One region of the Micromonospora sp. NBC_00362 genome, then DNA from elsewhere that is predicted to be linked to it. Evidence: riboswitches for the same ligand, from Rfam matches in the RefSeq annotation. Region 1 holds a riboswitch; each other region holds the start of a gene.
What was found. Region 1 has a riboswitch for cyclic di-AMP ahead of OG992_RS18035 (hypothetical protein). Riboswitches for the same ligand answer to the same signal wherever they lie in the genome.
Positions count from the first base shown of each region.

Region 2: it holds a riboswitch for cyclic di-AMP, as region 1 does, so the genes downstream of both, OG992_RS10710 (C39 family peptidase) here and OG992_RS18035 (hypothetical protein) in region 1, are expected to answer to the same signal.
Region 3: it holds a riboswitch for cyclic di-AMP, as region 1 does, so the genes downstream of both, OG992_RS28515 (hypothetical protein) here and OG992_RS18035 (hypothetical protein) in region 1, are expected to answer to the same signal.

Region 1 is NZ_JAPENH010000001.1:3,955,291-3,964,656, forward strand. It holds gene OG992_RS18005 (cation-translocating P-type ATPase) at 1-1,954, opposite strand, end outside; gene OG992_RS18010 (hypothetical protein) at 1,967-2,914, opposite strand; gene OG992_RS18015 (heavy-metal-associated domain-containing protein) at 2,928-3,137, opposite strand; gene OG992_RS18020 (metal-sensitive transcriptional regulator) at 3,232-3,528, shown strand; gene OG992_RS18025 (heavy metal translocating P-type ATPase) at 3,535-5,574, opposite strand; gene OG992_RS18030 (YibE/F family protein) at 5,937-7,307, shown strand; cyclic di-AMP (ydaO/yuaA leader) riboswitch at 7,474-7,604, shown strand; gene OG992_RS18035 (hypothetical protein) at 7,609-8,628, shown strand; gene OG992_RS18040 (carbonic anhydrase) at 8,685-9,366, opposite strand, start outside.
Region 2 is NZ_JAPENH010000001.1:2,345,433-2,354,798, reverse strand. It holds gene OG992_RS10725 (acyltransferase) at 1-492, shown strand, start outside; gene OG992_RS10720 (hypothetical protein) at 585-1,007, shown strand; gene OG992_RS10715 (hypothetical protein) at 1,141-1,911, shown strand; cyclic di-AMP (ydaO/yuaA leader) riboswitch at 2,196-2,336, shown strand; gene OG992_RS10710 (C39 family peptidase) at 2,569-3,417, shown strand; gene OG992_RS10705 (alpha/beta fold hydrolase) at 3,541-4,287, shown strand; gene OG992_RS10700 (CDP-glycerol glycerophosphotransferase family protein) at 4,293-5,963, opposite strand; gene OG992_RS10695 (bifunctional cytidylyltransferase/SDR family oxidoreductase) at 5,998-7,515, opposite strand; gene OG992_RS10690 (ABC transporter ATP-binding protein) at 7,661-8,437, opposite strand; gene OG992_RS10685 (ABC transporter permease) at 8,472-9,365, opposite strand.
Region 3 is NZ_JAPENH010000001.1:6,153,455-6,162,820, forward strand. It holds gene OG992_RS28475 (cellulose binding domain-containing protein) at 1-1,996, shown strand, start outside; gene OG992_RS28480 (hypothetical protein) at 2,152-2,550, opposite strand; gene OG992_RS28485 (hypothetical protein) at 2,721-2,861, opposite strand; gene OG992_RS28490 (STAS domain-containing protein) at 3,247-3,609, shown strand; gene surE (5'/3'-nucleotidase SurE) at 3,627-4,454, opposite strand; gene OG992_RS28500 (1-phosphofructokinase family hexose kinase) at 4,451-5,428, opposite strand; gene OG992_RS28505 (SRPBCC family protein) at 5,620-6,087, shown strand; gene OG992_RS28510 (hypothetical protein) at 6,256-6,765, opposite strand; gene OG992_RS28515 (hypothetical protein) at 6,907-7,920, opposite strand; cyclic di-AMP (ydaO/yuaA leader) riboswitch at 7,977-8,108, opposite strand; gene OG992_RS28520 (cation diffusion facilitator family transporter) at 8,227-9,144, opposite strand; gene OG992_RS28525 (AAA family ATPase) at 9,251-9,366, opposite strand, start outside.

The sequences.
Region 1 (9,366 bases):
CCAGGTCGGCCTGGGCCAGCGCCGGGGCGTCGTTGACCCCGTCACCGACCATCGCCACCGACCGCCCCTCGGCCTGAAGCCGCTTGATCACGTCGACCTTCCCGGCCGGCAGCACCTCGGCGATCACCTCGTCGACGCCCACCTCGGCGGCGACCGCGCGAGCCACAGTGGTGTTGTCCCCGGTCAGCAGGACCGGAGTCAGCCCCAGCCCGCGCAGCCGGGCCACCGCCGCCCGGCTGGTCGGCCGGACCACGTCGGCGACAGTGAGCACGCCTCGAGCCTGTCCGTCCCAGCCGGCGACGATCGCCGTACGGCCGGCGGCCTCCGCGTCGCGGACGGCCCACTCGACCTCCGGCGGTACGTCGATCTCACGCTCGCGCAGCAGCCGGACCCGGCCGACCAGCACGGCCCGCCCGTCGACGGTGCCGGCCACCCCCAGCCCTTCGAGGTTGCCGAAGGCGGTCACCGGGGGCAGCGCGCCCTCGGCGGCGGCAGCGGCGGCGATCGCACTGGCGATCGGGTGCTCGGAGGCGGCCTCCACCGCCCCGGCGAGCCGGAGCAGCTCGGCCCGGTCCACACCGCTCGCCGGCACCACGTCCACCACTGTCATCCGGCCGGTCGTCACGGTGCCGGTCTTGTCGAGCACCACGGTGTCCACCCGGCGGGTCGACTCCAGCACCTCCGGGCCCTTGATCAGCACGCCGAGCTGGGCGCCCCGACCGGTGCCGACCAACAGCGCGGTCGGGGTGGCCAGGCCGAGCGCACACGGACAGGCGATGATCAGCACGGCCACGGCGGCGGTGAACGCGGCGGTCGGGCCGGCCCCGGTGCCGAGCCACCAACCGAGCGTGCCGACGGCGAGGGTGATGACGATCGGCACGAAGACCCCGGAGATCCGATCCGCCAACCGCTGCACGGCTGCCTTGCCGCTCTGCGCCTGCTCCACCAGGTCGGCCATTCGGGCGAGCTGGGTGTCCGCGCCAACCCGGGTGGCGGTGACGATCAGCCGCCCACCCGCGTTGATCGTGGCGCCGACCACGCCGTCACCCGGGGCGACCTCGACCGGCACCGACTCACCGGTGAGCATGCTGGCGTCGACAGCGGAGGTGCCCTCGTCGACCACCCCGTCGGTGGCGATCTTCTCCCCGGGGCGGACCACGAACCGGTCACCGACGGCGAGCCGGTCCACGGGGATCAGGGTCTCCACGCCGTCACGCAGCACCGTCACGTCCTTGGCGCCGAGGTCGAGCAGGGCGCGTAGGGCGGCACCGGCAGTCCGCTTGGACCGGGCCTCGAAGTAGCGACCGGCCAGGATGAACACGGTGACCCCGGCGGCCGCTTCCAGGTAGATGTTGCCGGCACCGTCGCTCCGGGTGATGTCGAAGCGGAACGGGTGCGTCATGCCGGGCATCCCCGCGTCACCGAGAAAGAGCGCCCAGAGCGACCAGCCGAAGGCGGCCAGGGTGCCGAGCGACACCAGGGTGTCCATGGTGGCCGCGCCGTGCCGCAGGTTGGTCCAGGCGGCCCGGTGGAACGGCAGCCCACCCCAGACCACCACCGGAGCGGCCAGGGTCAGCGACAACCATTGCCAGTAGTCGAACTGCCAGGCCGGGACCATCGCCAGCAGGACCACCGGCACGCTCAGGGCCACCGACACCCAGAGCCGGGTACGAGGCCCCCGCAACGGGTCCACCGGGGGTTCGGCGCTGGGCGGAGCCGGCAACGCCGCCGTGTAACCGGTCTTCTGCACGGTCCCGATCAGGTCGTCCGGCGTGACGCCGTCGGCGTAGCGGACGGTCGCCTTCTCGGTGGCGTAGTTGACGGTGGCGCTCACCCCGTCCATCCGGTTGAGCTTCTTCTCGATCCGGGCGGCGCACGCGGCACAGGTCATTCCGCCGATCGCCAGTTCGATCCGGTTCGGCGCCTCGGGCAGCGGTCTGCTGGTGGTGGTCATCGTCTGGTCCCGTCAGTTGTGTCCGTGCCCGGGGGTGCCGTGGTCGGCCCCGCCGGTCGGTGCGGGCCCGCTCGGGCTGGGGGCCTCTCCGGTCGGGGCAGTGCCGGCGACCACAGTGAACTCCGCGGTGCGCACCCGCCCGCCGTGTTGGAAGTCGAGGTAGAGCCGGTAGCTGCCGGCCGAGGGCACCTCGGCGAGGAAGGTGACGGCCGGACCGGGCCGGGTGCGCCCATCGCCGGGCGTCCCGTCCGGGTGCACGTGCAGGTACGCCAGATCACCCCGACGTAGTGCCACGAGGTGCCCGTACGCGCCCAGGTAGGGCTCCAGGTCGGTGACCGGCTGCCCGTCCCGGCTGACGGTCAGTGTCAGCGGCGACGTGCGGCCGGGCTGCGGCGTGCCGGTCAGGGTGACCGTGTAGCCGTCGACCGTGGTGCTGGTCGCCGGGGCGGGCAACGGCCGTTCGGTCAACTCGCCGGGGACTGTCACGTCCACGCCGAGGGTCAGCGGCTCACCCCCGGTCGGGGCGAAGTCGGCGAACGCCCGCCACTGCCCGGGGCCGGCCAGCGGGGTGTCGACCCGCCAGGTGCCGTCCGGGGCCAGCTCGGGGTGGACGTGGCGGAAGCCGGAGAGGTCCCGACGGGCGACGATCAGGTGCATCTGCTTGTCGTGCGCCACGTCGTACCGGGTCACCGGGCGGCCGTCCGGGCCGGCGATCCGGAAGGCGAACTCGCCGGCCGGGGCGTCGACCGGTTCGAGGGTGTAGCCCCGGTCGGAGACGAGCAGCCCGCCGGGGAGCCGGTCGGCCGTCTCGTCGTGCTCGCCCGTCGCAGGGGCGGCATCGCCGTCGTGCCGGCCCTCGACCACCGGGGCGCGGTCGACCACCCGGCCGATCCCGTAGGTGGCGCCGAAGATCGCCGCCAGGCCGACGGCGAACCCGGCCAGTCTCGTCACGGTGCGCACGCCGGCCCGCCGATCACGCGTCGACGAGGTCGTAGCCGGCCTCGTCGACTGCGGCTCGGACAACAGCGGTGTCCAGCGGCTGATCACTGCTGACGGTGACCCGGCCGGCCGCGAGGTCGACCTGGACGTCGCGCACCCCCGCGATGGCACCGACCTCGGCGCTCACCGCGCTGACGCAGTGCCCGCAGGTCATGCCCTGAACCTGGTACGTCGTGTCGACCATCGGATCGTCTCCTTCGCGGTACCGGTACCCGGTGGGGGTATCTCAACAGAGCCGACCGTACCATACCCCCTGGGGGTACGCTATCCTTGTCGACATGACCGCACCCACCCCGATCCGCGGATACACCGCCAGCAAGGACCAGCTGCTCGCACGGCTCCGCCGCGTCGAGGGGCAGGTCCGGGGCATCGAGAAGATGGTCGACGACGACCGCTACTGCATCGACGTGCTCACCCAGATCTCGGCCATCCAGGCCGCCCTCGACAAGGTGGCCCTCGGGCTGCTCGACGGGCACGCCCGGCACTGCATGCACGAGGGCGCCGCCGAGGGTCGGGCCGACGAGATGGCCACCGAGATGATGGCGGCGGTCGGCCGGCTCATGAAGCGCGGCTGAGCGGGCTCAGTCCGGCGCGGGGTCGAGACGGACCCTGCGCAGCAACTGCGCGTTGAGCGCCACCACGATGGTGGACGCCGACATCAGCACCGCCGCCAGCGCCGGGCTCAACGCCACGCCGGCCCAGGCCAACACCCCGGCGGCCAGCGGCAGCGCCACCACGTTGTAGCCGGCCGCCCAGGCCAGGTTCTGTCGCATCTTTCGGTACGACGCCCGGGACAGCCGGACCACGGCCCCCACCCCGCGCGGGTCCGAGGATGCCAACACCACCCCGGCGGACTCGATGGCCACATCGGTGCCCGCGCCGATCGCGATCCCCACGTCCGCCCGGGCCAGCGCCGGTGCGTCGTTCACCCCGTCACCGACCATCGCCACTACCAACCCCCGCCGCTGGAGCTCGGCCACCCGATCGTCCTTCTCCGCCGGCAGCACCTCGGCGAAGACCTCGTCGACGCCAGGTCGGAAGCCCAGGTCGGCGGCGACCGCCTCGGCCACCGGCCGGGCGTCACCAGTGATCATGGCGATGGTGCGGACACCCTCGGCACGCAGCTCGTCGACGGCGCGCCGGGCCTCCGGACGCACCTCGTCGGTCAACGCGAACGCACCGAGCACGGCGTCCGGCAGCCGCACCAGGTGCAACACCGCGGCACCCCGCGCCGACCACCGCCCGGTCGCGGCCTCCAGCTCCGCCGGGAGCCGAAGGCCCAGCTCACGCAGCAGCGCCGGCCCGCCCACCGCGTACTCCGTACCGTCGATTGTCGCCTGCACGCCGCGGCCCGGCAGCGACCGGAACCCGGCCGCCCGGGCCGGCCCGGCGCTCCCGGCGGCCGCCACTATCGCCCTGGCCAACGGGTGTTCGCTCTCCGACTCGACACCGGCCGCGATCCGCAGCACCTCGTCCCGCTCGACGCCGGACGCCGTCACCAGGTCGGTCACCCCGTGCTCGCCCCGGGTCAGCGTGCCGGTCTTGTCGAAGAGCACCGCGCCGACGGTCCGCATCCGTTCCAGGGCCAACCGGTCCTTGACCAGGATCCCGGACCGCGCGGCGAGCGCTGTGGAGAGCGCGACGACCAGCGGGATGGCGAGACCCAGCGCGTGCGGGCAGGCGATCACCAGGACGGTGACCGCACGGACCACCGCCTCGTCCGGCTGACCGAGCGCGGTCCAGACCAGTACGGTCAGCACGGCGGTGCCGGTGGCCAGGTAGAACAGCGCGGCGGCGAACCGGTCGGCCAACAGTTGGGCCCGTCCACCGGAAGCCTGGGCCTGCGCGACCATCCGCTGGATGCCAGCGAGGGCGGTCTGCTCACCCAACGCCTCGACGCGCACCCGGATCGCCGAGTCGGTGGCGACGGTGCCGGCCACCACCCGGTCGCCCGTCGACCGGGCGACCGGCCGCGACTCCCCGGTGATCATCGACTCGTCCAGCTCGGCGCCGCCCTCGACGACCCGGCCGTCCGCCGGCACCCGACCCCCCGGCCGGACCAGCACCACGTCGCCGATCCGCAGACCGGTCACCGGCACCGCCTCGACCCGCCCGTCCGCCGCCACCCGTTCGGCCTCGTCCGGCAACAGCGCGGCGAGCGCCGCGAGCGCTCCCCGGGCCTGCCCGATGGCCTTCATCTCCTGCCAGTGCCCGAGCAGCATGATGGTGACGAGCGCGGCCAACTCCCACCAGAAGTCCAGGTCGAAGGCGCCGACGCTGGTCGCCAGGGACGCGGCGTACGCGACGGTGATCGCCATCGCGACCAGCAGCATCATCCCGGGCGCCCGGTCCCGCACCTCCCTGACCGCACCGACCAGGAACGGCCAACCGCCCCACCAGAACACCACCGAGCCGAGCACCGGCCCCACCCAGGCCCGGCCGGGGAGGCCGTCGTCCCCGGTCAGGCCCAGCCGATCCGACACGAGACGACTCGTCAACACCACCGGGACGGTCAACACCAGGCAGACCCAGAACCGGCGGCGGAACAACGCCGGATCGTGCCCGGCGTGTTTGTCGTGCCCGGCGGGCTTGTCGCGCCCGGCGTGTTTGTCGTGCGGCATGGGCTCGGCGTGTCGCTGGCGATCCGGGTCGGGCGGTGACGGAGCGGGCATGGCTCCAACATGCCGCCCCGGAGGCCGCCGCGCGAGCGGTTCGGCCGCCCGACACTCCGCCACGACCTGCAACCCCCGGGAGGGCTGGCTAGCATCTCCCACGATGGCCCTCCGAATGCCGCTGCACAGTCGGGCACCGGCGCCGCCCCGTCGTGGCGTCGTCCCCGGCCGACCGGGCCGAGCACTGACCGTCCGTGATCAAGCGGTCGTCAGGCAGCGATCCGCCCCGCCGTCCGCCGCGTTTCCACCGCAACGGTGAACCGCCCGGCCCGCTGACCCGTATCCCGCACCGGATCGTTGGGAGTCTCACCTTGGCCGCCGACCACACTCACCCCGCTCCGTCCGCCCCGCCACGGGTGCGACGGATCCTCATCGTGACTGTGGTACCCCTCTTCGTCGCCACCGTGCTGGCCGCGTTACTGCTCTGGCCCCGCGGCGGGTCACCGCAGACCGATGGTGGCGCGGACGTGCCTCGCCACCCCGGCACCGTCACCCGGGTGGTGAGCGAGCCGTGCCCGCCGGCGCCGTCGGTTCCGGAGGGCACACCGAGGGTCGGCGACGGGCGGTGCGGCACTGTCGACGTCCGGGTGGACGACGGGCCGACCGCCGGCCAGCAGGTACGGACACCGGTGCCCGACGGGCCCGGCGCACCCCGGGTCGAGGTCGGCGACGAGGTCGTCCTGGTCGAACTGGCCGATCCGATCGATCCCACGGTCAGCAACTGGAACATCGCCGAGCACCAACGCGGCACCCCGATGGTGTGGCTGGCGGTGGTCTTCGCGGCCGCGATCGTCGCGTTCGGGCGGTGGCGAGGTCTGGCAGCGCTCGCCGGGCTGGCCGCCAGCTTCGCCATCCTGCTCACCTTCGTGCTGCCGGGCATCAGCGCCGGCAGGTCACCGCTGCTGGTGGCGGTGGTCGGTGCGGCCCTGATCATGTTCGTGGTGCTCTATCTGACCCACGGGGTCACCGCACAGACCTCGGTCGCGGTACTCGGCACCCTGGGCAGCCTGGTGCTGACCGGCGTGCTCGCCACCATCGCCACGGCCGCGACCCACCTCACCGGCTTCGGCAGCGAAGACGCCACCACCCTGTCGATGTTCCAGGGCGACGTGGACCTGCACGGTCTGCTACTCGCCGGCATCATCATCGGATCGCTCGGGGTGCTCGACGACGTGACGGTCACCCAGGCGGCCACCGTCACCGAACTGGCGAACGCGAACCCCGGGCTGACCCGGTTGCAGCTGTACCGTGCGGCCACCCGGGTCGGCCGCGCGCACATCGCCTCCACCGTCAACACCATCGTGCTGGCGTACGCGGGCGCGTCACTGCCCCTGCTGCTCCTGCTCACCGCCGACTCGCGGCCGATCGGGCAGATCCTCACCAGCGAGTTCCTCGCGCAGGAGATCGTCCGCAGCGCGGTCGCCACCCTCGGCCTGATCGCCGCCGTGCCGCTGACCACCGGCCTGGCAGCGGTGGTGACCGCCGCCGGGCGCGGCGATGCCACGCCGTCCACCGGCGCTCCCGCGCCCCGGCCCCAGCCGGACCGCAGCGAGGCACTGGCCGCACTCAGCTCACCGCGTACGGCCGGCTCCGACGAGCCGGACCGGACGCGGACCGCACCCCCATCCGAGGCCACCGACCGGTGGCCGGAGTCGAACAGGAGCACGGATACGGCATGGTGACACTCCTCAGCGTGACCAGATCGGGCATCCACCCTGAGAACCGCGTCACTGGTCACTCAACGCTATGGCGAAATGACGCTTTTGGTCGGCATCCAGGCATAGCTCAGCCGGTCGACTCTCGGGTAACCTCGCTGCCGGTTACCGATGAAGGCGCGAAGCGGCGCCTGCGGTGCCACCGCCCAATCGCCAACCGGCGAGCCGGGGACCCAGGTGCCTGGGGTGAATCCGCGTCAGCGGTAGGGGCCACTTCCGCCCCGAACCCGTCAGCTAACCCGGTCGGCGGTCGACGGAAGGGAACATTGTGACGGCACCCCTACGCCGCTGGTTGACACCCGTGGTGGCCGTGATCGCCGCACTGACCGTGCTCGCCGGGCCGCTCCCGGCGCACGCCGCCCCGACGAACCCCACACCGTCCGGGCACGAGGAGGACGGCGAGCCCAAGCTGCTCAACGACGTCATCGAGCAGGCCAACCGCGACTACTCCGCCGCGAAGTCCAAGCTGGACAAATCCAAGAAGCGGCAGGGCGAGTTGGCGGCGGAGGTCAACCGCGCCAAGGCCGACCTGGACGCGCTGGCGCCGCAGGTCGGGCAGATCGCCGCCCAGGCGTACCGGACCGGCCGGATCGGCGCGGTCGCGATGCTGCTGGAGAGCGACGCTCCCGACTCGTTCGTCCAGCGCGCCGGGCTGCTCGACGAGATGAACATGGTCAACGAGAAAAAGCTCTCCGAGGTCAACGAGGTGAAGGCCCGCGCCGAGCAGGCCAAGCTGGCCCTCGACACGGAGGTCCGCGAGCAGCAGAAGCAAACCGCCCTGATGGCGAAGCGCAAGAGCGAGGCCGACAAGGCGCTCTCCCTCGTCGGCGGCAAGGGTTTCACCGGCGGCCTGGTGGATGCCACCTCCAAGGTCGCGAAGATCGGCCCGGGTCGCACGGCCGACGGTGACTGGAAGCCCCAGTCGTGCAGCGAGAACGACCCCACCACGTCCGGCTGCGTCACGCCGCGCACGCTGCACGCGTACAAGGAGGTCAAGGCGGCCGGCTTCAACCGGTTCGTCGGCTGCTACCGCCCCGGCGGGCCGTGGGAGCACCCGAAGGGCCGCGCCTGCGACTGGTCGCTGCAGAAGAGCGGGTTCTCCCCATGGCACAACAACGACACCCGGACGTACGGCAACAACGTCGCCGCGTTCCTCATCCGTAACGCCGACCGGCTCGGCATCTACTACGTGATCTGGAACCGGCAGATCTGGTTCCCGGCCACCGGCTGGAGTTCGTACAGCGGGCCGTCGAACCACACCGACCACGTCCACATGTCGCTGCTCTGACCCGCACGATCCCCGTCGAGGGCCGTTCCGCGTCACGCGGAGCGGCCCTCGACGCGTCAAACGGTGGCAGGCGCGGCCGGGTCGGTCGACTCGGCCGAGGCCGGGGTCTCCACCGTCGCGAAGCCGGCCGGCACCGCGGCCACCGGGCGCACGGCTCCGGCGGCGAGCCGGTAGGACACCCCCACCACCGCACAGCGTCCCAGCGCCACCTCGTCGGCCAGCACGGGCGACTGCCCGAGCAACGTCTCGACGGTCTGGGCGATGTGGATGTCCACGATGCCGTCGATGTCGTCAACGCCCTCGGACGCGGCGCGGCGCAGGCTGGGCAGCACGGCGTCGACCACCGCGCGCAGATGCCCACTCGGTGCGGTACCGGTCGCGGCGGACTCCCGGGCGGCCTGCACCGCACCACACGAGTCGTGGCCGAGCACCACCACCAGCGGGGTGCCGAGCACTGTCACCGCGTACTCGACGCTGCCGAGCACCTCGGGGCCGGCGGTGTGCCCGGCGGTGCGAACCACGAACAGGTCGCCCAGACCCCGGTCGAAGATGATCTCGGCAGCCAGCCGCGAGTCGGAGCAGCCGACGATCACCGCGAACGGGTGTTGCCCGTCGGCCACGGCGGCCCGGTGCCCGGCATCCTGGTTGGGGTGGCGTGGGGCGCCATCGACGAAGCGCCGGTTGCCGGCGACCAGTTCGGCGTAGGCCCGGGTCGGCTCGCTGAGCGCGGTGGCCCGG
Region 2 (9,366 bases), 1.6 Mb from region 1:
GCGGCAGCGCAGTGGATCCGTGCCGAGTTGTGGACCACGCTGCTCGCGGTCGCGTACCTGTTGGTGATCACCGCCGCTGCGGACGCGGACGTGCGGGGTCGGCGCTCGCCGTGGCGGTCCCGGCCGCTGGTCTGGCTCGGTGAGGTCTCGTTCGCCTTCTACCTGGTGCACGTGCTGGTGATGACGAGCGTGCTGCGCTGGAGCGGCACCTGGGGGATCGGCTTCGCGGGCTGGCGTGGCCCGGCCGTGGTGCTCGGCTTCCTGGCGGCGAACCTGATCCTCGCCGGGCTGCTGCACCGCTTCGTCGAAACCCCGATGATGCGCCGGCTCGCGCCGCGCCGTGCGGCCCGTCCGGCGCCCGTCCCCCGACAACGGGCGGCCGGCGGCGACGACGCTCGGGATCCCGGAAGCAGCGCCAACGGCACTGTCGACGGACCTGCCGACGAGGTCGGTCAGGCTGGCGGTCGATCACCGTACGTCGACCTGCGCTGACAACGTCCACCCTGGTCAACGGGGTCGGCGCGGCGTGATCCGACACGCCCGTGGTCGGTGCGCCCGGGTCGGCGCGACGGTAGCGTTGGGGCGTGCTTCCGGTCGCGTTCACCTGTCCGCTGTGGTGGGTGGCGCGCTGGGCGACTCGGGTGCTGACCAGCCTCGCCGTCGTCGCGGCCCTGGCGCTCGGCGCAGGCCCGGCCACGGCCGTCACGCCAACACCCGGCCCGGTGCCGACGTCGAGCGCCGTGCCGGCCTCGGCCGCCGCCGGGTCGCTGGCGGCCTCCTACCGGCACTCCTGGGCATCCAGCGCGGCCCGCCCGGCCGCGGCGACACCGCCGGAAGCCGCAGAGGAGTCGGCCCCGACCTGGTCGGTCGACACGCCGGTGGCGCTCCCCGGTGATCAGGGCACCACGGCGGCCGTCGTGCTGCCGGTCGGCGCGGCCGAATCTGACCGGCTGCCCCTCATCGACGGTACGGGCGGTCGGGCTTCGCGGGCCCCACCCGCGCGCTGAGCCACCGGGACGACCGTCCCGCCACAGCGCCCTGTCGACACACCCGCTCCCTGACCCGCCGACCCGTGGCCCACAGTGGCCCGCTGATCGGCGCGGCTCCCCATCGCACTGCTCTCTCCCCGAGGTGCCGACCATGGAGACCGTCGTCTTCTACCAGTTCGTGACCGAGATGCCGCGGGCCGCCGCCATCTGGTCGACGCTGTTCCTGCTGACCCTGGGCCTGCTCACCGTGCTGGCCGCCCGCCCCGAACGGGACCTCCCCACTGACGACCCGCTCCCGGCCGGGCCCACTCGTCGGGAGCTGGCCGCCGCCGAGGCCGTCGACCTGCGCCGCTACGCCGAGGAGGTGGCCGTCGCCGCGGCCCGTGCGGCCATCACCGCCAAGCGGCGGCGCGCCGCCTGGCTGACCGCTCAGGAGCAGATGGAGCAGGCCTGGACCGGGTACGACGAGGCGGACACCGCCGCGCGTCGCTTCGCCGGCGCCGGGGCGCTGCCCACCCCGCAGACCTCGCACACCCCCGCCGAGTACGCCGCCCGGGAACGCTATCTGCACCGGGCGGCGATGGCGGCGTACTGGCGGGGCGACCTGACCATGGCGCAGCTGGGCGACGTGTTCGGGCACCGGCGCGGCTGGGATCCCCGGCGACACCCGGTCGAGCAGGAGGTGCTGATCAGCCGGGTGGTCCGCGATGCGCGGCTGGCCGACTACCAGGTGGCCGCCGACAGTGAGCGGGTCGCCTGGCGCGACGCGGAGTTGGCCGCCTCCTCGGCCCGTGCCCTCGCCGAGGAGGCGTACGCGGCGGCGGCCCGGCTCCGCCCGATCCTGGTCCCCGCGCGCCGCACCGTGGCCGGGGCGTTGCGTCCCGCCGTCGTGGCACTGTGGCGCCCGGCCCGGGTGGGTTGAGCCCAATCCGTGATGTGAGGCCGGTCACCCAATCGGAAAATCCGACGTCCGACGCGTTCGGTGGGATTGTTCCCGCGATTGTGGCCGCGTTCTTTACGGCCTGTCCGGTTGTCGCCCGTAGGCGTCACCGTAACCGGTTGTCCCATCGAGTCACATCAGCGGCAATACGCGCAGAAATTGTCGCGCCAATTGGGGTTTACGCAGGTGAACCTGGCTTGGCAGGGCGTTGAGACGCCAGTAGTGTCGTCCCGTCCGGTGCGGTAACCGATCGCAAGACGCGACGCCGCATCGACCCGCTTAATCGTGATCAACGAACCGGGGACCCACCAGTAAGTCCGGGGTGAATCCGCGAGCCACGGCCCGCGGTAGGGCGTCTTCCCGCCCGAATCCGTCAGCTAACCCGGTAGGCGGTGTCGGAAGGAGTCCCATCCTCGTGCAGCACCTTTCCACCCCTCGGCTGTTCCCTCGCCTCCACGGCGCGGCGGTGCACCCGCTCATTCGTCCCGTGACGGTGAGCTGACCCCCGGGTCATCGCCTTCCCCGCCCGGCCGCGCCGGGCGTTCCCCTGAGCGGTTCACCATCCGCGGACCACGGTCCGCGCGCTGGCGCCTGCCCGGATACCGGTCCGGCCCCGGTGTGCCGCTCTCCCCCCGATCCGTGGAGGACCCCGTGAAGCACACCCTGCAGCGTCAGCTCCGCCGCCTCGCCACCGAGCGCCCGTACCAGATCGTCGCCGCCTCCGCCGCTGCCCTCGCGATCGCCACCACCACCGGCGCCCTGCTCACCACTGCCGACGAAGCCCCGGCCGGCCAGCGCACCGCGACCACTGTCGCCGAGATGCGCAGCGACCTCACCGCCTCCCGCGGCGAGGCTCGGGACGCGTCCCCCTCGGCCAGCGCCGCGCCGACCACTGCCGCGCCGGCCACCAGCGCCGCGTCGCCCGCAGCCAAGGCCAGCAGCAACCCGGACCTCACCCGGAAGCCGGAGCGGCCGAAGCCGCCCGCGACCAAGGTGCTCGACTACGACTACGAGGCGCAGAACACCTACTACAACTGCGGCCCGGCTGCCACCCGGAACGCGCTCAGCGCCGCCGGCATCGACCGCACCCAGGAGGACCTCGGCGCCGAGCTGGGCACCACCGAGATGGGCACCAACTCGGCCGAGGACACCACCCGGGTGCTCAACGCCGAGGTGAAGGGCTCCCCGTACCGGACCCGGATGTTCCCCGGAGCGCCCAGCCCGGCCCAGATGGACCGGCTCCAGGCCGACGTGGTGAAGGCCATCACCGACGGTCGGGGCGTGGTGGCGAACGTCGTCGGGGACGCCACCGACACCGACGGCGGCTGGCACTCCTACGGCGGCGGGCACTACATCGCCGTCGTGGGCTACAAGGACAACGGCCGCACCGTTCGGATCGCCGACTCGGCGAACCCGGCCGACCCGTCGTACTGGATCACCACGATCGACCTGGCCAACTGGATCACCAGCCGGGGCTACTCCGCCTGACCCGGGCACGCTGACCGCCGCGGGCGCCGTCCTCCACAAGGGGCCGGCGCCCGCGGCGTTTGTGCGCGCGGTCCGGCGTCGACGGCTCTCGTACCCGACAGTGAACCGTGGGAGACTGCGGCCGTGGTGGAGAAAACGGGTGGTCACGTCGGCCGCAGGCCGGTCCTGCTGCTGCTGCACGGCATGGGAGCGACCGGGGACGTGTGGTTGCCCTGGGCCCCGTACCTTGAGCAGCACTGGCCCGGTCGGTGGCTGGCACCGGACCTCGCCGGCCACGGCTGGGCGTCGCCGCTGCCGTCGTACTCCTTCCCGGGCTTCGCTCAGCAGATCGCGCAGGCCCTCGCCCCCGATGACCGGCTGGTAGTGCTCGGGCACTCGCTGGGCGGGGTGGTCGGCCTGGTGCTTGCCGCCCGCGACGCCGGAACGCCGGTGGACGCGGTGGTCGGGCTGGGCATCAAGGCACTCTGGTCACCCGCTGAGCTGGCCCGCGCCGCCGAGGTCGCCGCCCGACCGGTGAGCTGGTTCGCCAGCCGCACCGAGGCGGCGCGCCGCTACCTGCGGGTCTCCGGGCTGGCCGGCCTGGTCCCGCCGGACGATCCGGTGGTGGACGCCGGGCTGCGCCAGGTCGACGGCCGGTGGCGCCTCGCCATGGACCCGGCCGCCTTCGCCGTCGGCGAGCCCGACCTGGCCGCGCTCCTGGCGGCGACCGACGTGCCGGTGGTGCTGGCGCGCGGGGAGAACGACCCGATGGTCACCGACGAACAGCTCAAGGAGTACGGCGTACCGGTGGCCACGCTTCCGGGTCTCGGGCACAACGCGCACGTGGAGGACCCGGCGGCGGTGCTGGCGCTGCTCGACCCGTACCGCTGATTCGGTTACGCCGGTGTGGACGCGGCCAGTGTCTGAGCCGGTGTCAGCTCCCGGCGGGCGGCGGTCAGGAACGCCTCGGCGTACGCCTCGGCCGGGAAGTCACCCAGGTAGCGGCGGCGGGTGGCCCAGCGAGCCTCGGCCAGCGGATCGGTGTCCAGCAGGGCGGTCAGCACCTCGTCCACGTTGGACATGTCCCGACGCAGCACGTAACCCGACCCGGCCAGCGGGAACCGCTCCACGAACCGGTCGCCCTCGTCGCCCATGTCGGTGACCGCGTACGGCTTTCCGGAGTAGAGGAAGTCCGAGATCACGCCGGACACGTCGGAGACCAGCGCGTCGGCGGAGTTGACGCACTCGGTCAGACTCAGCTCCCGAGCCGCCGCGCCGACCACGTGCTGGCGGCCGGTGCGGGCCCGGTCGGCGACGAGCAGTTCGGTCAGGCGGCCCAGTTGGCGGGCCGATGCCGGGTTCTGCGTGGTGTACGGGTGGGCTCGCAGGATCACCGTCGCGCCGCGCTCCAACAGTCGGCGCAGCAGGCTTTCGGCCACCGGCAGCGAGCAGTAGTCGGCGTCGGCGTGGTGCCCGGTCCAGGTCGGCGTGTAGAGCACCGTCGGGTGCCCCAACCCTCGTGCGGGTTCTGGGCGTACCTCGATCGACTCGACCTGCGGGCGACCCACCACCACGAACTTGTCAGTCGGGATCTGCACTCCGGCGCGGGCGTACCTGTCGATCGCCGCCTGCCCGGCTACGAAGATCCGGTCGAAGATTCCCGACACCGGGTTCGCGCTCGGCGCCTTGTCGCTGTCGCCGTGGTGCAGCTGGATGTGGGTGAGCTGGGTGAAGCGGACGCAGTGGCTGTTCTTCGCACCGTGGTTGACGTAGAACGCCGCCCGCAGGCTCGGCACCAACGCCTCGTCCATCGCCCCCAGGGTGGGGCAGTAGACCACCGGCGCGTCGGTGGCCGCCGCGATCGGGGCCAGGAACTCCGGCTCACGCAGCACGACCAGGAACGGCCGGCCGATCCGTTGCAGGTACGGCAGCCACATGGTGACCTGGTATTCCGAGCCCGGAGGCGCGGAGAAGTAGAGCAGGAACTCCGGCTGGTGCCGGCGCAGCGCTGCGGCCACCGACCCGCCACCGACGCGCGGCCGGAACCGTCGCCGGGCCAGGTCCAACGCGACCGCACCGGCGCCCGCGCCGACCAGCAGGCTGGCGGCCAGCGCCACACCGGCCGGGAGGGCGAGCGTGGCGGCGAGCGCCAGGGCGGCGAGCAGCCCGAGCAGGGCCGTGCCGAGTTGGTCGGCGATCAGCGGCGTCCAGGCGCGTACCGGCAGATTGGCAGTTCTGATCTCCAGACCGCCGGCGGTGCGCAGCGGCCCCACCAGCAGCACCAGCCCCAGCAGGACCAGCCCGGTGGCGACCAGCGCGAGGTTGAGCCCGTCGTCCAGCCGCCGGGAGTAACCGACCAGGATCGCCGCGGCGATCAACGCGGTCTCCGCCACCAGGTCGGCGCTGGGCCGGATCCGCTGCTCAGCGGCCGAGGCGGCCAGCGCGGCGACGGCCAACGCCAGCCCCCAGCCGGTGGCGCCGGTCAGCGCCAGCACGACGAAGGCCAGCACGGCCAACCCGGTGGTCAGGCACCGGGCGGCCAGCTTTCGGACCAGGTCGCCGCGCAATGTCGCTCCGTTCGTGGTTCGGCAGCCGTCGGCGTCAGTTGGCGGACGTCGCGCCGGCCGGTGCCTCGACCCGACCCGACCCGGACTGCGCCGGCACGCTCGGCGTGGGCCCGTCGCCGGGTGCCCGGCGTACGTCGATCACCTGACCGGTCAGGTCGGAGATCAGCACGTCCAGCGACGACTGGGCGACGGCCTCCGCGGCGAGCAGGGTGTGCTCCGGCTCCTCGCCGAAGGCCCGCGTCCGCATCGGGGTGGCGGTGCGCTCCGGGTTGATGCAGTTGACGCGCACGCCCACGTCGGCCCACTCGTCGGCGAGCGCCTGGGTCAGGTTGACCAGGGCGGCCTTGGTGGCCGAGTAGAGCGCGTAGCGGGCGCGGCCCCGGGTGTAGGAGCTGGACGTGTAGAGCAGCAACTGGCCCTTGGTCTGCTGGAGGTACGGGAGGGCCTGGCGGGCGATGGTCACCGGGCCGACGAAGTTGACCTGGAGCAGCCGGTCCATGGTCTCCTCGTCCATCTCGGCGAGGGCGCCCTTCTCCAGGATGCCGGCGGTCACCACCACGTGGTCGATCCGGCCGGTGGCCTCGAAGGCGGTCGTCAGCGCGGCCTCGACGTCAGCGGCCCGCTCCACGTGGGTGCCGGTGCTGGAACGGCTGAACGGGAAGACCTGGGCGCCGTAGCGGCGGGCCAGCTCGGTCAACTCGTGGCCGATGCCGTAGCTGCCGCCGAACACCACGATGGTGCGGCCGGTCAGCTCCTCGCTGTAGCTGCGGTGGTCGGTCAGTCGGGGGGCCTGCGCGGCGGCGAGCTGGAAGAGCTTGTCCGCCAGGTGTACGTCGACCGGGTGGGTGACCTTGATGTTCTCGTCCGAACCGTCGATCACCTTGATCGGGGTGCCGGGAAGGTAGCGCAGCACCACGCCACAGTCGTCGGTGGCGGCGAAGTCCGGGTCGTCCTCGGCGATCTGGTACGCCGCCCGGATCGTGGGGGAGCGGAACGCCTGCGGGGTCTGACCACGGCGCAGCCGAGAGCGCACCGGGATGTCGGTGATGCAGTCGTTGTCGTCGACCTGGATGATCGTGTCCGCGGAGGGGATGGCCACGTCCACGGCGTCGTAGCTCCAGAGCGCGTTGACGCACTCGCGCACGATCCGGCCGCTGAGCAGCGGGCGCACCGCGTCGTGGAAGAGGATGTTGCAGTCTTCCGGGCCGACAGCGTCCAGGGCGATCCGGGTGGTGGCGTTGCGGGTGTCACCGCCCTCGATCACCTTGGTGACCTTGCGCAGGCCGGCCTTCTCGACGATCTGCTGGGCGTCCTCGACGTGGCCGGTGGCCATCAACACGATGATCTCGTCGATCTCCGGTGCCGCCTCGAAGACCGCCAGGGTGTGCTCGATGATCGGCTTACCGGCGATCTTCAGCAGCTGCTTCGGGATGCCGAGGCCCAGCCGGGTCCCTGTGCCGCCGGCCAGAACCACCGCCACTGTCCGCGAGGGCCGCCACGGCGTCGGGGTCTCCGCTTCGGCGTCCGGGCCAGGGGTCTGGTCCTGCGTCATTGCCGGATCCTCACTCTCAGGGATGCGTTAACGGAAGGTTCCGCCCGAGCGGCGACGGAATGAACCTTAACGCGCGGACCGCGTCGCCCCAACGCGGGCGACGCGGTCCTCAGGTGCATGTCGGTGCCGGACGTTCGCCGGAACTCTACTTGCTGTTCGCGTACGCCTCGTACGCCCGGATGACCTCGTCGGTGGGGCCATCCATCCGGATGACGCCCGATTCCAGCCAGATCGTCCGTTCGCAGGTGTCCCGTACGGAGGAGAGCTGGTGGCTGACCAGGAACACCGTCCCCGCGCCCTCCCGCAGCTCCCGCACCCGCTGCTCGCTGCGCCTGCGGAAGCCCTTGTCGCCGGTGGCGAGCGCCTCGTCGATGAGCAGCACGTCGTGCTTCTTGGCGGCGGCGATGGAGAACCGCAGCCGGGCCGCCATGCCCGACGAGTACGTCCGCATCGGCAGGCTGGCGAAGTCACCCCGCTCGTTGATCCCGGAGAAGTCGATGATCCCCGCGGCCTGCTTGGCCACGTCGTCGGGGTGCATCCCCATGGCCAGGCACCCGAGGACGACGTTGCGCTCCCCGGAGAGGTCGTTGAGCAGGGCGGCGTTGACGCCCAGCAGCGACGGTTGCCCCTGGGTGTGGATGGCGCCCCGGTTCACCGGCAGCAGACCGGCGATGGCCCGCAGGATGGTGGACTTGCCGGAGCCGTTGCTGCCGATCAGCCCGATCGCCTCGCCCCGGTACGCGGTGAACGAGATGCCCTTGACCGCGTGCACCTCCCGGACGTTCGGCGCGTGGGTGCGCTTGACCAGCCGGCGCAGCGCGGCCACCGGCGTGGTGCCACCGGCGGCACCCTGGTGCACCCGGTAGATGATGTGCGCGTCGTCCACGACCACTGTCGGGATGCGCTCCTGGGTTCGGGTCATCGTCGCGCTCGCCTCGGTGGGGGCGTCGAAGTGATCAACCACGGCCGTACTCCTGTTCGCCGCGCCAGAAGTAGATGAAACCGCCGATGCCGGCGACCAGCGCCCAACCGGCGCCGACCAGCCAGAGCTGGGCCAGCGACTCGTTGAGCAACGGCGCCTCCTCGAGCAGCGAGTACCGTGCCAGCTCGATGTAGACCAGCAGCGGGTTGTACTGCACCAGTGTCGTCGCCCAGCCGGGCAGCCGGTCGAAGAGGCTCACGCTGTAGAGGACGCCGGAGCCGTACATCCAGGTCCGCATGATGAACGGCATGACCTGCTTCAGGTCGCTCGACTTGGCGCCCAGTCGGGCCACCAGCAGCACCACTCCGGCGTTGAACACCGCCTGCAGCAGCAACGCCGGCACCAGCAGCAACCACTCCCAGGTGAGTGGCTCGCCGGTGACCAGCACGATGCCGACCAGCACCACCATCGAGGCCAGCAGTTGCTGGAACTGGGTGATCGTGGTGGACAGCGGCAGGCTGGCCCGGGGGAAGTGCAGCGCCCGGATCAGCCCCAGGTTGCTGCTGATCGACTGGGTGCCGGCCAGGACCGCGCTCTGGGTGAAGTTGAAGATGAACAACCCGGTGGTCAGGTAGGCGATGAAGTTCGGGATGCTGTTCTGTGCGAGCACCACCCCGAAGATCAGGTAGTAGACCGCCGCGTTGGTCAGCGGGGTGAGCACCTGCCAGAGCTGACCCAGCTTGGCGTTGCTGTACGAGGCGACGAGCTTGGCATTGGCGTACGCGGCGATGAAGTGCCGGTAGGCCCAGAGTCGGCGGCTGTACTCGACGAGGCTGGGTCGCTCACCGGCGACCCGTAGCCCGTGCCGAGCGGCCAGCTGCGCCTGGGTCAGGCCCGTGTCGGGGTCGACCAGCGCGGTGGTGGCCATG
Region 3 (9,366 bases), 2.2 Mb from region 1:
CACGCAGACCATCTACGTGGGCGTGGCGGACAAGGAGAACCCGGTCTACCGCAGCACCGACGGCGGCGTCACCTGGGCGCGCATCCCCGGTCAGCCCACCGGCTACCTGGCCCACAAGGGGGTCGTCGACCCGGTCGGCGGTCACCTCTACATCGCCACCAGCGACACCGGCGGCCCGTACGACGGCGGCAAGGGCGACGTCTGGAAGTTCACCCGGTCGACCGGGGCCTGGACGCGGATCAGCCCGGTGCCCTCCACCAGCGCCGACGCCTACTTCGGCTACAGCGGGCTGACCATCGATCGGCTTCGCCCGAACACCCTGCTGGTGGCCACCCAGGTCTCCTGGTGGCCGGACGCCATCTTCTTCCGCAGCACCGACGGCGGGGCGACCTGGACGCGGATCTGGGAGTTCAGCAACTACCCGGAGAGGTCCCGCCGCTACACCATGGACATCAGTTCGGTGCCCTGGTTGACCTTCGGTCTCCACCGGGCACCTCCGGAGGACGCGCCCAAGCTCGGCTGGATGAACGAGTCGGTGGAGATCGACCCGCACGACTCCAACCGCATGATGTACGGCACCGGTGCCACCATCTACGGCACCACCGACCTGACCAAGTGGGACACCGGTGGTCAGTTCACCCTCCGGCCCATGGTCCGGGGGCTTGAGGAGACCGCCGTCCTCGACCTGATCAGCCCGCCGAGCGGCGCACCCCTGATCAGCGCGCTCGGCGACGTCGGCGGCTTCCGGCACACCGACCTGGACGCGATTCCGTCGATGCTGTTCACCCAGCCGGTGTTCACGACCACCACCAGCCTCGACTACGCCGAGAGCAAACCCGCGGTGCTGGTGCGCGCCGGCAACTTCACCGACGCCGACCGGCCCAACGACAGCCACGTCGCCTTCTCCACCGACGGCGGCGCCACCTGGTTCCAGGGCACCGAACCGTCCGGGGTCAACCTCGGTGGCACGGTGGCCGCAGCGGCCGACGGCAGCCGCTTCGTCTGGGCGCCCGGTGACGCGGGCCAACGCGTCGTCCACTCGGTCGGTTTCGGCAACTCCTGGGCAGCGTCGACCGGCATCCCGGCGAACGCCACTATCGAGTCCGACCGGGTCGACCCCACCCGGTTCTACGGCTTCAGCGGCGGGCGTTTCTACCTGAGCACCGACGGCGGGGCCAGCTTCACCCCGACCGCGACGACCGGGCTGCCCAACGCCGACGTGCGGTTCAAGGCGCTGCCGGGCCGGGCCGGCGAACTGTGGCTGGCGGGGCCGGGTGGTCTGTGGCGCTCCACCGACGCCGGCGCCAGCTTCACCAGGCTGGACGGCGTCAGCGCCTCCGGCAACGTCGGTTTCGGCAAGGCGGCACCTGGGCGGACCAACCCCGCGGTCTTCCTCTACGGCACCGTGAACGGTCAACCGGGCGTGCACCGTTCCGACGACGCCGGCGCGACCTGGGTACGCGTCAACGATGACGGCCACCAGTACGGCAATCCGACCGAGGCGCTGACCGGCGACCCGCGTGTCCACGGTCGGGTCTACCTCGGCACCAACGGTCGCGGCATCCTGGTCGCCGAGCGCAGCGGGGGCGAGCCCCCGACCACGCCGCCCCCGACCACACCACCCCCGACTACTCCGCCGCCCACCACGCCGCCCCCGACCACGCCGCCCCCGACCACTCCGCCGCCGTCCGCCGGCTGCGCGGCGACCTACCGGGTGACCGGCTCCTGGTCCGGCGGTTTCCAGGCCGAGCTGGTGGTCCGCAACGTCGGAAGCGCCCCCATCGCCGGCTGGACGCTGGGCTGGACCTTCACCGACGGCCAGCGGATCGACCAGCTCTGGAGCGGCACCCACACCCAGACCGGAGCCGCCGTGTCGGTCCGGGACACGGGCTGGAACGGCGCGCTCGCCGCCGGGGCCAGCACCACCGCCGGCTTCCTCGGCTCGTGGGCCGGTAGCAACACGTCCCCGGCCGTCATCACCTGCACGAGCCGCTGAGCGGGTGATCCGGGTCGGGACCCCGGATCACCACCAAGCACCGGTCCGCCGGGCCGCCTGAGGGGTCCGGCACCCGGCGGACCGGGTCCACCCCCGGCGCCACAGCGGGCCCCGCTCGACCTGAAGTCGATCGGGGCCCGCTGTGGCGCTGACGTTCAGATGGCGGGGGAGTTGGGACGGTCGACGTCGACGAACTCCACGTCGTCGACCGCTTGGTCGTCCCGGCTGCCGGCGGCCCGCGCGGCGGAGCCGACGGCCCAGCCGACCGCCGCGCCGACGAGCGCGGCGCCGATCAGGAGCGTCCAGGGCAGTGCCGGCTGGCGGCCGGCGAGCGCGTCGAAGGCCAACGAGGCGCGGCGTCGCGCCTCGTCGGCGGCGGATCCCACCAGGTCACCCGCCCCGTCGGCGAGATCGCTGCTGTTCTGGCGGGCCGAGCGGGCGGTGTCCCGCACGCTGTCTCCGGCGTAGCTGACGGCTGAGAGCAGGTGCTCCCATGCCTGATCCGCGATCCGCTCCGGCTTGCTGCGACGGTCCAGCAGGTTGGTTCCGAACATCGTGGTTACCTCCTCGGGTGCCGAAGCCGCCGGCCACTTCGGACTTCGGCGTCTTTCCAGCGCGTCACGGTGTCGCCTACCCCGCAGTGCCCCGCGTCAGCCGGACGCAAACCCCGACCTCCGCGGAGCACCCGGTAACTCGGCGCTCCGGAACTCGGCGCGCCGCCGAATCAGCGCACCGCTGACACGGCGACACCTCGGGCGAAGTCGTCGTCATCGTCGTCATCGTCGCCTCCGCCACCGAAACCGCAGGCCAGGACGAGGGCGAGCAGAACACCGACGCCGGCCAGCCCGGCAAGTCGCTTGATCATCGAAGATCCTCTCCGTCGCGGGGTGTCCCGGCCGATGCTAGGGCGCGTGGGCAACCGGGGGCGCGGGTCGCGCCGGTCGGCGGTGGGCGACACGCCGACGGCACACGGGGCAGGCGTACGTCATGGGCCGGTTGTCGGGCGCGCCGGGCCGGGACCGCTACCCTGGTTCGGCGGCGGGCCGGTCACGACCGATCGCCGGTGCTCAGATAACGAAAAGTCTTGAGTAAACAGATACTGAAAAGTGCGGATATGGGTGGCTTTGTGGGCCCGGATCCGCGAATTGCTCATCCCGAGGGGTGGCGACCGAGGCCGTCGGAGGAATACTCTCGGTCGCGGCCCGCGTACTGATGAGGCGCCCGGGGGACGGGCGGGTGGAGGTGCTCGCGTGAGCCTGTCGATCGTGAAGTCGGTTCTGTCCGGTGGTGTCGTGGAGATCGCCCCACGGGGTGAGATCGACGTCGACACAGCGTACGAGGTGCGCGAAGCGATCGCAGAGGTGCTGGCCAAGGGCCGCCCTCTACGTATCGAACTCAACATGAGGTTGGTCACCTTCATCGACTCGGTCGGCATCAGCGCCATGGTCGCCGGCTTCCAGACAGCCGAGGTCAGCGACGTCAAGCTGGTGGTCACCGAGCCGAGCCGGTTCGTGCACCGGCAGCTCTGGGTGACCGGCCTGCTCGGCCTCTTCGGCGCCCCGGAGCCCTACTTCGCTGGCGCTGCCACCCCCGAGGTGCTGCCCGGCGCCTGAGCGCGCCGGGCTGCCCGTCAGGGCTGCTCGTCCAGGCCGGTCAGGTCGACGTCGGTCGCCTCGGTGACCGCTCGGACGGCCGTCACCGACGCGTACCCGGCGGCCAGCAACGCCACGTCCGTGCCCGGCTGTGCGGCCTGCCCCGGCTCCTCCAGCGAGGTACGGACGAACCCGTGGCCGGATTCGGCCACCGTCATCTGCACCTGACCGAAGCTGGCCAGGGTGCCGCGCCGCACCCCGCGCAGTTGCCCGTGCGGCAGGTCCGGGGTGTTCACGTTGAGCACGCTCTCCAGGGGCGCGGAGGTCAAGCGGGGGAGCAGGTCCAGGGCCACCCGCGCGGCGGTGCCCCAGTGCCGCTCGGCGTCGCGTACCCGGGCTGCGGCGTCCACGGCGGCGCCACCGCTCGCGGCCGTCGCCTCACCGGCGGAGAGCACGTCCAGGGAGACCGCCATCGCCCGGCAGCCGTTGGTGGCGGCGGTGAAGGCGGCACCCACCGTCCCGGAGTGCAGCACCGCCCGGCCGGCGTTGGCGCCCCGGTTGACCCCGGAAAGCACCACCGACGGCGGCGGGCCGAACGCCCCGTGCAGGGCGATCAGCGTGATGAAGCCCGGTGACCCGGCGACCCCGTACGCCGGCACACCCGCCAGGTCCGGCAGCGGATGGTCGTTCACGACGACTCGCCCGTCGCGCTCCATGGCGCTCATCGCGGCGCTGGTGCCGCTCGCCTCCTCCATCGGCGCGGCCACCACGACGTCCAGGCCCCGCTGCCGGGCGGCCCAGGCCAGCGCCTGGATGCCCGGCGCCGCGATCCCATCGTCGTTGGTGATCAACACCCGCAGTGTCATCGCTCGACCACCCGGCCGGCCAGCTCGTCCGGGGTGGTCCGCTCCTGTTGCCGGCTGTCCGCCGGCACCAGCCGGACCCGGTCCACCAGGCCGGTGATCGAGTCCAGCCGTCCGGTGCCCAGGCCATGCCGGGTCACGTTCAGTGCGCCGGCGGCGGCGCCGGTGCGGATGGCGGTCCGAATGTCCCCGCCCCTGGCCACGACGGCCGCCACTCCGGCCGTCATCGAGTCACCCGCGCCGCGCGGGTCGGCGGCCTCCAGCCGGGGCATCTCGACCTGGAACAGCTCCCCCTCGATGAGCGCCAACGCCGGCTGGTCGGCGCGGCTCACCACCACCGTCTCGGCGCCGCCCGCGTGCAGCTCGTACATGGCCCGGGTCAGCTCCTCGGTGTCGTCGCTGCGGGCGCGGCCGTCGCGGATCAACTCCTCGTGACTCACCTTGAGGAAGAACACACCGCTCTCCAGCACCGAAGCGAGGTGATCGCCGGAGAGGTCGACCACCACCCGGCCGCCGTTCGCGCCGAGGTCGGCGGCGAAGCGTCGGTACAGGTCGGCCGGTACGAGCCACGGTTCGTTCGGCCCACTGAGGATGCTCACCGAGGCCTGCAGGCCCTCGCCGAGGGCGAGGTTGTACAGCTCGTCGATCTCGTGCCGGCTCAGCGGCTGCCCGGGCACGTCGGCGATCTCCTGCCGGGAGCCGTCGCGGCGATCGTGCACGTACCCGCCGCTGCCCGAGTCACGGACCACCACCTTGAGGTCCACGCCCTCACTGACCAGCAGTGGCTCCAGCACCTGGCCGATCTCACCGCCGAGGGCGGCGCAGAGCACCACGTCGACTCCGAGGGAGATCACCATCCGGGCCTGCCAGACGCCCTGCCCGCCAGGGTGCAGGTGCAGCTCGGGGTGGTCGTTGGGCTGGTCCACGGTCACCGTCAGCTGTGGAGTGGGCGCGAAGACCATCACGTGCCCACTCATCGGTCGTCGCCGTTCATGCTGGCCGCCCTCCGGCATCTTCGGGGAAGATTTCGCACTAACCGACCTTAATGGCGCAGGTGGTGGCAGGTCGTCGCATCGGCCGGGTCCGGCGCGGCGCCGAGGGCCCGGGGGCGTTGCCAGCCAGACATCGGTACGGGACGATCGAGCGACAAACGACGGCGGGAGACGGTGTGCGCAGCAGCGATACCTTCAGCTACACCGTCCAGGCCCGGTGCTCACCCGCCGAGGCGGCAGCGTTGCTCAGCGACCTGACCCGGCAGGGCGAGCTGCACCCGCTGATCGTCCGGGTCCGCCGGGTGCCGCCGCGGCCTGGCGCCCAGGCCAGCTACACGATCAACGACCGGTTGGCGGCCGGTCCGCTGCGCTTCCGGACCACCTACCACGCGGACGTGCTGATCAGCGAGGCCGACGAGATCGTCATGGTGGCCCGCCAGTGGCCGGCCACCACAGTGCGCAACCACACCCGGCTACGCGCCGAGCCGGACGGCCTGGTCCGCATCGACGTGGAGATCACCCTGACCGCGCCGACGCCGCTGTTCCGCTACGCGTTCCGCCAGGCCCAGGCCGCTCACCTAGCCCTAGCCACCCGGCTGGGCGCGGCCCTCGACCGCACCGGCACCCCGCCAAACCCGACCTGACCCGCGTCGCCCCGCCCCGCCCGCCGCCCCGCCGCCCCGCCGCGTCGATCTTGTAGTTTCGGTTGTCTATATCGGCGTAATGCCCCATATGTCGGGACAGTAAGTGCAAGATCGCGGAGCTGGGCAGGTCGCTTGCGCTTGGTGCGACGTGCTCAGCGGGCGTGGTGTCTAGATCGTGGTTGCGGCGCGATCACGGCTGGTGCGGGCCGGTCGGGTGGCGGGACGCCGGCCCCAGGGCTTGTAGGTGGACAGCACCGTCGCGATGATCATCAGGCTGGTCGACACCGCCGGCGCGATGACCAGGTCGGCGCGATCCCGGGCGGGCAGGGCGGCGCCGACCGCTCCGGCGTGGCGCAGGTTCGGGGTGAGCAGGAACAGCACCAGCCCGACCATCACCGTGGTGAGCACGAGCTTGACCAGCACCCAGCGGTGGCGCAGCAGGCCCCACGGGGTGAGCAGCGAGCTGGCGACCCCGATCAGCCAGACCAGGACGCTCAGCGGCGCGAACAGCACAGTGCCGACCAGGGCCGTGACCGGATAGACCACAGCCGGGTCGGCGCCCCGCTGGACGGCGATGCCGAGGGTGAGCAGCACCAGGTCGGCGCCGAGCCAGCCGAGCGAGGTGACGAGATGCAGGGTGAGCAGCGCCTTGCGGGTGGTGGGTCGGATCCGAGGCATACCGCGATGCTTCCCGCCGACCGCTGCCGGGTCGTCCGACGATCGACGACATCACGGGTACGCCCGGCGACGTAGCCCCGCCCCGGACACACGTGATGCCTGTGAGCCAACCCATGACTCACAGGCATCACGACGCGTGGGTCAGTAGACCGACAGGTGTACGTGGTTGGTGTGGTCGGTCGACGGGGTGCCCTGCGCCCCGCTGTACGACTTCCACCCGCTGCTGGGCAGCCAGATCTGCCTGTACCAGATCACGTAGAGCACGGCGAGCCGGTCGGCGTTGCGGATGAAGTACGCCGCCAGGTTGTTGCCGTACGTCTTGTCGCCGCCGGTGGCGTTCCCGCCGAAGCCGCCCTTCTGCGCCGCGAAGTCGCAGGCCCGGCCCTTCGGGTGTTCGCCGGAGCCGCTGGGGCGGTGGCACGAGACGTAGCGGGTGAATCCGGCGGCCTTGGCCTGGTTGAGCGCGTGCAGGGTGCGCGGGGTGATGCAGCCGTTGGCCGGCGTGGGGTCGTTGACGCTGCACGACTCGGAGGGCCAGGAGCCGTCGGAGTTGCGCGGTGCGGCCTTCGCGTTGGCGCTGGAGGTGCCCCGGTTGGAGCCGCCGTCGGCGGTGGTCTGCGGTTTGGGTGTGGTGGCCACTGTCAGGGCCCGTTCGGCCTGCTCCTTGCGCTTGGCCATCACCGCGACCTGCTTGCGTTGTTCGTTGATTTCGCCGTCCAGGGCGACCCGGGTGCGGTTGGCCTTGTCCTTGCTGTCCAGCAGGTCGCGCAGCACCCGGTCCTCGTTGGCCGCCACCGCGTCCAGCGCGGCCGCCCGGTCCATGAAGCCTTCCGGAGTGTTGCTGTTGAGCAGCGCCGACATCGCACCGAGCCGGCCGGTGCGGTAGGCCACCTCGGCGATCTCGCCGACCTTGCCGTTGCGCTGGTCGATCTCACCCTCGATGGTCGTCAGCTGGGTGGCGAGTTGCTTCTGCCGTTGCACCGAGGTGTCCAGGGCGCGCTTCGCGTCCAGGTAGCCCTTGCTGGCCGCCTCGAGTTGGGCCCGCAACGCCGGGGTGCCGCCCTCCTCGTCGGAGTCGGGTGCGGCGGCCCGCAGGCCGGTCGGGGGAGCGGCCGAGGCGGTGCCGGCCGGAAGCGCGACGCCGAGGGCGAACATCGCGACGATCAGGGCCGCCAGTCGGGCGGCGGGTGGTCGTGCTGGTGCCACTGCGCATGTCCTTCCGTCAGCCGCCGACCGGGTTAGCTGACGGGTTCGGGACGGAAGATCCCTACCGCTGACGCGGATACACCCCAGGAACATGGTTCCCCGGTTCGCCCAGTTGGGCGATTAGGCGGCGACCGCCACCGGCGCCGGGAGGGCGCCGCCTGGTGGAGGCCGGGACCGAGCCTACCGGTGCGGGTGGGGCCGCTGCAGCCGATGTGACGGACGGTGCGTGCGTCACGACGGAAAATTACGGATCCGTCACCATTCGATGGAGCCACAGGCTCCAGAAGCGGCGCCGGGCTCAATCTGCAACGTCGCGTGCTCGATGCGGAAGTCGTCGTGCAGGGCCGTACGCGCCGCGGTGAGCACCGCGCCGACCTCCGCGCCGGGTGCCATGGTCAGGTGGGCGGAGGCCACCTCCATGCCCGAGGTGAGCGTCCAGACGTGCAGGTCGTGCACCTCGACGACACCGGGAACGGCGGCGAGCCGGTCGTGCACGGCGGTCACCTGGAGGTGCTCCGGGGCGGCCTGCACCAGGATGCGGATGGCGGCGCGGGCCAGCCGCCAGGTGCGCGGCAGGATGAAGACGCCGATGGCGACCGCGACCAGGGGGTCGGCCCACCACCAGTCGGTGACGGTGATGAGCAGCGCCGCGCCGATGACGCCGAGCGAGCCGAGCAGGTCACCGAGCACCTCCAGGTAGGCGCCCTGGAAGTTGATGCTCTCCCGGGCCCCGGCGCGCAGCAGCGCGAAGGCGGCGATGTTCGCGAGCAGGCCGAGCACGGCCACCGCGAGCATCGGGCCGGCGATGACCTGGTGCGGGTCGCCGAAACGGCGGATCGCCTCGATCACCACGTAGATCGCGACGCCGGAGAGTAGGACGGCGTTGGCCAGCGCGGCGAGCACCTCGAGCCGGTAGAGCCCGAAGGTGCGCTGCGGGTCGCCGGTCGCCCGCCGGGTCGCCGTGATGGCGGCGAGCGCCATCCCGATGCCGAGCACGTCGGTGAACATGTGCCCGGCGTCGGAGAGCAGGGCGAGCGAGCCGGTGTGCAGGGCGGCCACCGCCTCGACCACCATCAGGGTGGCGAGCAACCCGAACGCCGCCCAGAGTCGACCTCGGTGCTGGTGTGCGGCATTGGCGACGGACCCATGGTGGTGGTCATGACCTGCGCCCACGAGAACCACCTTCCGCCGCTGGTCGGGACCCGGTCAAATGTATGCTCACATCGCTATGTGTGCAAGTGTACGGGCAGCGCCGTCCGCTGGTGGCGCTCCGCACACGTCAGCCGGTCGGGTCGATGGTGGTGAGACGCTGGGTGGCCCGGGAAAGCGCCACGTACAGGGTGCGCACCCCGGCACCCGGATCTGCCCGGATCTCGCTCGGGGCGACCAGCACCA